DNA from 3 places in the Massilia phyllosphaerae genome. Region 1 is predicted to be linked to each of the others. Evidence: predicted binding sites of a transcription regulator. Region 1 holds the regulator's gene; each other region holds the start of a gene.
What was found. The regulator FNR, encoded in region 1, switches genes on or off when oxygen is low (the NO sensors DNR and NnrR bind a similar motif). The targets are predictions, from matches to a motif close to TTGATNNNNATCAA.
Positions count from the first base shown of each region.

Region 1 (3,269 bases):
TGGCGCAGTGGGCGCCCATGTTGATCGGCGAATCGAAGGCCGCTTCCTGGCGCACCCAGACGCCGTTGCTGACCACCGCCTCGACCGAGCAACCGACCGAGCAGTGGCTGCAGACGGTGTGCTTGATCTCGGTCGTCGGTTCGGCCTGCACAGGCTCGGCGGCGGTGGCCGGCTGCATCATGTTCAGCGGCAGGTGGCGCGCGAGTGCGCCGGCGCCGGCGGTGACGCCGGCCCCGACCAGGAAGCGGCGGCGCTTGGTGTTATTACCTGAGCCGCTGTCGCGCGATGTTTTCACCAGGGTCATGACATTTCCTCGATTTACCAGTACGCAGCGGTGCGGTAGTAGTTACGGATGTGTTCGGTCTCGTGGTAGCCGCGCGGCTTGGCCGGGTCCGGCGCCGGCACGGCGGCCGGGGCTTCGGCTTCCTTCGCACCGGCGGCGGCGGCCACCGCCAGCGCACCCAGGGGCGCGGCCTTCAGCAGGCTGCGTCGGGTGAAGTCGGGTTTCTGTTCCTTGTCCATGTATGTCCTCAGGCTGCAATCAGGTCATCGGCATCCAGCACCGAAAAGGCCTGGGCTTCGATCGACAGGAAGGCGTCGGCCACGGCGGCCACGACGCGGTAGAAATTCGCCCCCTCGGCATGCGCGATATCGGCCAGGCAGGCCGCATACCAGGGGCGGATGTGCGCTTCGAAAAACTGTTTCTGGACCAGCAGCGGCTGCCGGCCGACGCCCGGCGCGCCCTGGATCAGCACGCGCATGGTCTCGCACAGCGCGCCCAGGTGATCTTCCGACTCGCCGGCGCCGGGCGCGCGCGCCAGGCGCAGGCGCGCGAGGTCGTGGCGCAGCTGGACCAGCGGCACGTCGTTCAGGTGGCCGGTGAGATAGAAGGAACCGAAGGGATTCAGCAGCGGGTTGCCGGTGCTCAGGAACAGCAGCGCGAACTCGTCGGACGCCGCGCCGGCGTCGACCACGCTGGCGGCTTGCGTCAGCTTCAGCCAGGCATCTTCCAGCGCGAACTCGCCGGCGGCAGAGACCGGCTCCGACTCGGCCAGGGCTGCCAGCAGGCCGCCATCGGGTGGCACCAGCAGCAGGCGCGCCAGCAAGGCATAGAAATCGGCACGCGCCTGGTCCTCGCCGCCGAGCGGCAGGCTAACGGATGCGTCTGGCTGCTGAGGAACCATGGTTCTCCCGTTAATAAATTCTTACGGAAAGTGTAGACGCTCGTAAGGACGGAACGCGCACGGTTGAACCGCCTTGCATGCGCGGCCGGTTTACGTGCCAGCGCGTGCCCGCCGCATGCATGACGACAGGCAACGCCAGCACGCCCGTCCAGCGAACGGGGGGCACACGCTCGCTAGACGTGGGCGTCCAGGCCGCGCAGCGGCTACAAGGCCTCGAATGCATTGGGTGGCAGAAAGTGAACAGCTATAATGGCGGGGTATTGACGGCCCTTACCTCCCATGCGCTCCACCGAATTCCCTGCCATCGAGCAGCCGCTGAACGTCCAGGCACTGAAGGCCAAATGCTCGGCCTGCAGCATGCACCAGCTGTGCCTGCCGATGGGCCTGGAAGACGCCGACATGGAGCGCCTCGACCAGATCATCGGCCGCCGCCGGCGCCTGGTGCGCGACGAGCGCCTGTATGCGATGGACGAACCCTTCCGCAACCTGTACGCGGTGCGCTTCGGCCACTTCAAGACCTACCAGGTGAACGCGGCCGGCGCATCCCAGATCACCGGCTTCCAGATGGCCGGCGAACTGCTGGGCATGGACGCGATCAGCGGCGACCGCCACCACTGCGACGCGGTGGCGCTGGAAGACAGCGAAGTCTGCGAGATCCCGTTCGCGCGCCTGGAAGAGCTGTTCGGCCAGGTACCGGCGCTGCTGCGCCACTTCCACCGCATCATGAGCCAGGAAATCACGCGCGAGCAGAACGTCATGCTCTTGCTCGGCAACATGCGCGCCGAGCAGCGCTTTGCCGTGTTCCTGGTCAACCTGTCGTCGCGCTACGCCGCCCGCGGGTACTCGCCGACCCGCTTCCAGCTGCGCATGTCGCGCGAGGACATCGGCAATTACCTGGGACTGACCATCGAAAGCATCAGCCGCCTGCTGTCGCGCTTCAAGAAGACGGGGCTGGTGCAGGTGGACAAGCGCGAGATCGTGCTGCTGGAGCCGGCTCGATTGCAGGCGATGGCGGCGGGCACGGCGCAGTGCAGCCCGATGGCGTAAGAGCGCCTAACAAAACCTTCAGGGCAAGAGATGCGGCTTGCCGGCGTATCGCCGCAGCGGCGGACCGCGAAGACAGTAGGCCGGGTCGGCAACTGCTCGGCGCGACGATGCAACGCAGTCATGGAGGTTTTGTCAGGCCGCTCCAAGCCGTTTTTCCATCTGCAGCGCCCGAATCGCGATCCCGCTGCGGTGCGCGACCAGCCGCTCGCGCAGCGCGCGGAACCCGGCGCGCTCGTAGAACGGCACCGCATTCAGCGACGCCGACAGGAACAGCCGGTCGAGGTCCTGCGCGCGCGCCATCGCTTCCAGTGCCGCCAATAAGGCGCGCCCGATGCCCTGCCCGTGCGCGCCGGGATCGACGAACACCGCATCGACTTCGCCGGTCTCGGCATCCAGCACGGCATAGCCGAGCAGCCGGCCCGCGTCTTCCGCGACGATGCCGCCGCCGGCCCGTACCAGCAGCGGCATGGTGGCCGGCGGCGCGGCCGCGGACCAGGTATCGATGACTTCGGGCGGATAGTGGCTTGCGCAGCTGCTCCGCACGGCACGGGTGCGCAGCGCCCAGAGGGCCACGAGGTCGGCTTCGGTGGCTGGGCGCTGGGATGGCATGCTCATCGTCTGGCCTCGTACGCTATGGGTGCCGATCAATCTATCACGGCCTTCAAGCCAATCCAACTTCCGCGCGCGTGCGCGCCTCCCGGCAGGCATCGGCTAGACTGTTATCAAGACAATCAACAACGCGATCAACAACGCGATCGATAACGTACCAAGGACTTACCTATGCCGCCAATCTCACCGGAACTCCACGAAGAACTCGGCAAACGCCTGCGCCAGAGCCGCGAAGACATCCTCGCCACCGTCCACGCCCGTACCGACGGCGACACCGACGACCGCCCGGCGATCTCGCCGAATGCCCACATGGGCCAGAACGACGACGCCCCGGCCGGCGAAATGCTCAGCCATAACGAAGAGCACCTGGCCGAACACGAAACCAACATGCTGCACGAGATCGACGCCGCCATCGGCCGCCTGGAATCG
Region 1 covers NZ_JAXSQX010000005.1:437,233-440,501, forward strand. Annotated here, with positions in the region: gene U1H99_RS20740 (formate dehydrogenase subunit alpha) at 1-304, opposite strand, end outside; gene U1H99_RS20745 (formate dehydrogenase) at 319-522, opposite strand; gene U1H99_RS20750 (TorD/DmsD family molecular chaperone) at 531-1,184, opposite strand; gene fnr (fumarate/nitrate reduction transcriptional regulator Fnr) at 1,464-2,231, shown strand; gene U1H99_RS20760 (GNAT family N-acetyltransferase) at 2,364-2,846, opposite strand; gene U1H99_RS20765 (TraR/DksA family transcriptional regulator) at 3,012-3,269, shown strand, end outside.

Region 2 (3,269 bases), on a different contig from region 1:
GTGCAGGCTGGCCAGCAGTTTCTGGTGCTCGACGCCGAATTCGGCGCCCAGCCCGCGCGGCAGCGAGGCGTGTTCGGGCGCCTGCAGGGCCGCGGCCTGTTCCTGGGCCAGCACCTCGAGGCGCGCGGCCAGTTCGGCCGCCGGCAAGCTGCCCGCGGCGACGCCGGCCGACAGCTGGCGCAACGCCGCCAGGCGGTCGATCATGGCACGCTGCAGCTGCACCTGGGCTTCGAGACGCTGGCCGAGAGCGGCGCGCACGCCCTGGAACGCTTCCTGCAGCTCGGGTGCGGCGATGACCGCCCATTTGCGGTCGAGATCGGCAACGTGGTTAGGCGTCAGCAACGCGTCGTTCAGCAGGGACCGGGCGCTCTCGAGGGCAGCCTCGGCGCGCCGGTGCTCGGCTTCGTGGTGACGGTGGGCATCCAGGCGCGACTGCATCAGCTTGGCGACGCGGCGGTCGGTATTGCGCATCGCCGTATGCACGCGCTCGAGGGCGGCCGGGCTGTGGACGAACTCGGCGGCGGTGAGCCGCAGTTCGGAGAATTCGCATTGCAGTATGAATTCCACCGCGGCAGCCTCGTCGCCCCCGACCTGGCCCAGTTTCTCGGCCTGCTGCGCGCGCGCGGCGGTGGCGGAAGCCGAAGCGGCAGAGGAAGCAGCCGCACCCGACGGCGCAGCGGCGCCCGAAGCGGACGGCTGCGACCCCTGTCCGGCCGGCTTGTCGCCGGACTTGTTATCGCCCGGCCGCTTGAATAGGAACTCGAACATGATGAAATCGCACTTCCAAAATCGCCATCATAGCAAGAAACCTGATGGCTTCGCGCCACTCGGCTGGCGTGTGCGAACAACACGTCGGCGACCTGCGTACGGATTAGTGGACAACCGACAAGGACGTGACGTGGCGTCCCGAGCCATGGGTGTCGTGGCCGAGCAGCCCGGGCGTGGCGTATTGCCGCTCCGGCACATTGCGCCGTTCGCGCGCGTAGGCGTCGTGGGCCAGCATCTGGTTGGCGATCGCGAACCAGGCGGTGTCGCCGACCACGCTGCGCGCCAGCGGAAACAGTTCGTGCTCTTCGCGCTCGAGACGGTGGCGCAGCGCGGCCACGCAGCGCTCGACGGCATCGCAGAAGCGTTCGCGCAGGACCGGGCGGTCGGGCTGGGCGACGCAGGCTTCGGCCACGTAGATCGCTTCCGCGGCGTTGCGGCTGAGCTGGTCGAGCTCGTGCAGCAGGCCGTCGGCGGCGCCGGTATGGCGGCGCAGCGCCGGCACCAGGAATTTGTCCAGCTTGCGCCAATGGCAGCTGTCGTAGATCTGGCGCATGCTCGCGCACAGCTGTGCGGCCCGGCCCAGGGCCAGGGTGTTGGTATCGCCCGGCAGCGCATGCAAGTCCTCGACCAGCGATTGCAAGGCAGCGCGCACTTTGGTCTGTTCGACCGACAAGGCAACGAGGGTATAAGTCGACGTCAGCATTCTGTCTCCGCTCAGTCGTCTCTCCAAACGCAGCGCCGCCGCACGGTGGGCCGGCACGGGGAACTGAATGGGAAGCGTTGATTTTGGCCAGGCCGGACTTTGTCGTTGATTTCTTGTCATCGGCCTGAAGAAGTACCAAGTTTAAGGAGGGGCGCCAGGGCGGCGTTTGATCTATATCAAACCCATGCCCCTGCCGGCCGCACGTCAGCGTCGCGTCAGGCTGCTGCCGACGTCGCCTGCACACTCATCCGTACGGGCTGTTGCCCAGCCGGCGCGGCCCGGTCCAGCGCGGCGCGCAACAACGGCGCAAAAGCGACAGGTTCGGCGTGTACGAGCGTCACTTGCGCACAAGCATGCCAGCAGGCGCAGCGGGCGACCGCCGCCGCGATATCGTCGGCCAGGCGGGCGCTGATGCGTATGCCCGGCTCCAGCGCCAGCGCCTTCAGTTCGAACACGCCGGCCTTGCGGTGCGCCTTGGCGTCGACGCGGCCGACCAGCGCGCCGCGGCGCAGGATCGGTAGCGTGAAATAGCCGTAGCGGCGCTTGTCCGCCGGCATGTAGCATTCCAGGCGATAATCGAAATCGAACAGTTCGAGAGCGCGCTTGCGGTCCCAGACGATCGGGTCGAAGGGCGACAGCAAGCTGGTCGCGCTCGCCGCCAGGGTGCGGGCCGCGGCCTGCTCCAGCAGCGGCGCGTGGTCGGGGTGCACATACACCGGTTCGCGCCAATTTTCCACCTTCGCGCGCAGCAGTTCGCCGGCCTCGTGCAATGCATCCAGGTCGACGTGCGGCGGCCTGGTGCGGTGATAGTCGGCGATCCAGCCCGCCTTGGCCAGCCCGAGCGCCTTGACCGCGCGCAGGGCGAACTCGCGCCGCACCGTCTCCATCGGCGGCATGCGGCTGTCGTCCCAGCCCGGCAGCACGCGCTCGGCCAGGTCGTAGATGCGATGAAAATTCCGGCGCCGCGCGATCATCAGCACGCCGGCCGTGAACAGCACTTCGAGCGAGCGCTTTTCCGGCTTCCAGGCCCACCACCCGCCGGCTTGCCCATCGGTGCGTTCGAAATCGGCCGAGCGCACCGGGCCGTGCTCGCGGATGTGGTTCAGCACCCGCTCGACCACGTCCGGATGATCGCGCAGGAAGCCTGCCGCATACTTCCAGCCGAGCGAACCGGGATCGATCATGCGATGCCGGTACAGGCCGTAATCCTCGATCGGAATGAAGCAGGCCTCGTGCGCCCAGTACTCGAACAGTTTTCCTTCTTCAAGCAGGGCATCAAGCCAGCACGGATCGTAGTCGCCCAGGCGGCTCCACAGCACCAGGTAGGGGCTGCGCGCGACCACGCTGATGGTGTCGATCTGCAGCACGCCCATGCGCCGGATCGCGGCCAGCACGTCGTCCTTGCTGGCGCGGGCGCGGCTGGTTTGTAACATCCCCTGGGCAGCCAGGTGCAGGGCGCGCGCGGCGCCGATCGTCAGGACGGGTTCACTCATTCATCAACACTCAATGCACGATTGTAATGAGCATTTTGACACCATCCCGTATTCGCCCGAGAACTTTTTACAGCCGCTTCCGGTCTGCGCTATAGTAAGCGGCTCATCCACGCTCCAGACTCGTTCCTTCCACCCCATGCGGCTGCTGCACACCTCCGACTGGCACCTCGGCCAGACCCTGCACAATTTCGACCGGACCTGGGAACACCAGCGCTTCCTCGACTGGCTGCTCGACACCCTCGTGGCCGAGGACATCGATGCACTCCTGATCGCGGGCGACATCTTCGACAACGCGAATCCGTCGG
Region 2 covers NZ_JAXSQX010000001.1:1,687,183-1,690,451, reverse strand. Annotated here, with positions in the region: gene U1H99_RS07605 (DUF349 domain-containing protein) at 1-768, opposite strand, end outside; gene U1H99_RS07600 (hemerythrin domain-containing protein) at 872-1,471, opposite strand; gene U1H99_RS07595 (winged helix-turn-helix domain-containing protein) at 1,687-2,964, opposite strand; gene U1H99_RS07590 (exonuclease SbcCD subunit D C-terminal domain-containing protein) at 3,101-3,269, shown strand, end outside.
Region 2: the regulator FNR is predicted to act here: its motif matches at 1,638-1,651, upstream of U1H99_RS07600 (hemerythrin domain-containing protein).

Region 3 (3,269 bases), on a different contig from region 1:
GCGCCGGACGTAGGCGACCGCATCCTGTCCCAGCTGCTCGCGCTCCTGGCGCCAGGCGTCGTGGATAGGTGCCGCCAGGCCGAGCTCGGGCGCCATCACATATGGCGGCGGGCTGGCGTGGACGCCGACGATGGTCCCCTGGCCGAGCGTGGCCAGGCGCAGCGCCGCTTCGAGCGCAACGGTCGAGCGTTCGGTACCGTCGGTGGGAACCAGAATGCGGCGGAACATCGCAGCCTCCGGCACGGTCAGGCGCTGCCCGGCCTGGGCCGCAGCACCATTACCGGCACCTCGGCGCCGGCCAGCACTTTTTGCGTCTCGCTGCCGGCCAGCAGGCGCGACAGCCCGCGGCGGCCATGCGAACCCATGAAGATCAGGTCGCAGCCGTGGTCGCGCGCGCTGTCGAGGATGGCGTCGCTGGCCGAGTGCGAGAACACGGTCAGCGGTGTGCATGCGACCCCGGCGCCGGCCGCGGCGGCGCTGACGCGGCGCACGTTGCGTTCGGCCCAGCCGCGCAGCGCTTCGCTGGCGAGGTTCGGATCGACCGCCATCGCGGCTTCGGCCGCGGCATAGGCCGGGTAGGTCTGCGCCACCGACAACGCCACGATCTCGGCGCCATGCACCCGCGCGAACTCGACCGCCGCATGCTCGGCCACGGCCGACACGTCCGAGCGGTCGGTCGGCACCAGGATCCGCTTGTATCGCGGTACGCCAGCATGGCGCCCTGGCGCCATGCCCGCCATGCTGCCGGTCGCGTTCCCGGCCGGCTCATCGATCGGATCGGCCACGGCACTTCCTCAGCGGTGCACCAGCACCGGGATGGCGCTGTGCACCAGTACTTTCTGGGTTTCGCTGCCCAGCAGCAGGCCACCGAGCCCGCGCCGGCCGTGCGAGGCCATGACGATCAGGTCGCAGCCCAGGCGCCGCGCGCTGTCGACGATGGCCTGCCACGGCTCGTCCGACACCGCCTGTTCCAGGGTGCAGGGAACGCCGGCTTCGCGCGCGGCGCTGTCGACGTCGGCCAGCAGGCGCCGTCCGCGCTCTTGGCTGGCGTCGGCGTACTGTTCGGCGGTGTCGCCGATCATGTCGGGGTCGGTGCTCAGGACGTGGAATGCGGGCGTGGCGGTGAAGCCCACTACGTCGGCGCCGACTTCGCGGGCGAAAGCGACGCCGGACAGGATCGCGCGTTGCGATGCCTCGCTACCGTCGGTCGGCAACAGGATGCGGCGATACAGTGGATTGTCGAGCTGCGGGCTCATGTGCAGGCTCCGGTGCGGGAGCGCATGGCCCCGATGCAATCAGCATGACAAATATGCCGATTGCATCGGTTGACCTGGATCAAACGCTGGACTGGCCCGCCGCGGCGCAGTTCAAGCGTCGGCGGCGCCCAAGGTGAAATGGCCTTCGGCCACGGTGCGTTCGCCGCAGCGTACCGCGAAAGTGCCGCCGTGCAGGTCGGCGCCGAGCGCCAGTTCGTTGCCGAGGGCGGCCGGGGCCTTGAAGCGGGCGTCCAGCGCGGCCAGCGGGCGGCCGCCGGCGCGTTCCAGTTCGGCGCAGGCGCGCCCCAGCGTGTGCATGCCGTGGATGATCGGGCGCTTCATGCCCATCAGGTTGGCCGACCAGCGCCACAGGTGGATCGGGTTCCAGTCGCCGGACAGGCGGGCGTAGGCGCGCCCGCTGGATGCCGCCAGGCGCCAGGCGGCGATCGGCGGCAGCGAGGTGTCGGGCGGGCGCGTCCGGCCATAGCCGCCACGCCCCCCGCGCACCACCAGGTAGGTGCTGCGGCAGGTGAACACGGTGCTGCCCTCCTGTTCGCCGAGGGTCTCGAGGGTGGCGTACACCGCGCCTTTCTCGTTGGGCGGGCGGATCGCCACGGTGGTGTTCAGCGCCAGCGGCAGCGCCGGCTGGTGGGGCGCGCCCAGTTGCAGGGCGTTTTCGGCATGCACGGTGCCGGCCAGGCGGAACGGGAATGCCGGGTCGAGCATGGTCGCCACCTGGGCGCGCTGCGCCAGCAGGTAATAGAAGGTCAGCGGGATGGCCGACGGCGCTTCCGGAACGGGAAAGCCGAGCGCCTGGCGATAGCGTTGCACCCAGGCCGGGTCGATGGCGTCCAGGACGAAGGCACTGCGCGGGGTGCGCGCGCCGGAGGTGCGGCGCCGGCGGCGGAACAGGCCGCGCAGCAGGGTGAAGGCGTTCAGCGTGGGCAGCGCTCTAGGAGGCGGCGGGTGGTCTGCGGACATCGGTGCGGAAGGAGAGGCAAAACCTGCATTGTGCCTGAAACCGGCAGTTGCCCCGGAATACTTGTGAGTTACGACCAAGCACGGTACCCTATCGGTTTGGCATAAAGAATCACTTAATTAGATGAGGATGGAATGAAGAAGCAGGTGTTGTTGATGGCGGCGCTGTCCGCCGCAGGGTTGGCGAACGCCCAGGAAACGGTACGGATCGGCCACGTGGCGGCAATGACCGGCCCGGTAGCCCACTTCGGCAAGGACAGCGAGAACGGCGTGCGCATGGCGATCGAAGCCCTGAACGCGCGCGGCGCCACCATCGGCGGGAAGAAAGTGAAGTGGGTGCTGGTTGGCGAAGATGACGGCGGCGATCCGAAACAGGCGACGGCCGCGGCGCAGAAGCTGGCCGATGCCAAGGTGAATGCCGTGATCGGCCACGAAACCTCGGGCACCACGATTCCCGCCTCCAAGATCTACCACGATGCCGGGATTCCGCAGATCTCGGCCTCGACCACGTCGCCGAAATATACGCAGCAGGGCTTCAATACCGCCTTCCGCGTGGTCGCCAACGACATCCAGCTGGGCCAGGTGCTGGGCCGCTATGCCGCCAAGACCATGGGCGTCAAGCGCGTTGCCGTGATCGACGACCGCACCGCCTACGGCCAGGGCCTGGCCAACGAGTTCAGCAACGGCTTGCGCCAGCAGGGCGTGAACGTCGTGGCCAAGGAATTCACCAACGACAAGGCCACCGATTTCGCGGCGATCCTGACCCGCGTGCGCGCCGCCAAGCCGGACCTGGTGTTCTTCGGCGGCATGAACGCGGTGGCCGGGCCGATGCTGCGCCAGATGAAGCAGCTCGGCCTGAACGCGCGCATGATGGGCGGTGACGGCATCTGCTCGGACGAGATGCACAAGCTGTCCGGCGGCACCATGGCCGACGGCCAGGTGGTGTGTGCCGAAGCCGGCGGCGTCGAAGCGGCGGGCAAGGCCGCCATGGACAAGTTCCGCGCCGACTACCGCAAGCGCTACGGCATCGACGTC
Region 3 covers NZ_JAXSQX010000002.1:790,023-793,291, reverse strand. Annotated here, with positions in the region: gene U1H99_RS11645 (universal stress protein) at 1-228, opposite strand, end outside; gene U1H99_RS11640 (universal stress protein) at 246-785, opposite strand; gene U1H99_RS11635 (universal stress protein) at 795-1,256, opposite strand; gene U1H99_RS11630 (MaoC/PaaZ C-terminal domain-containing protein) at 1,368-2,237, opposite strand; gene U1H99_RS11625 (branched-chain amino acid ABC transporter substrate-binding protein) at 2,370-3,269, shown strand, end outside.
Region 3: the regulator FNR is predicted to act here: its motif matches at 1,326-1,339, upstream of U1H99_RS11635 (universal stress protein).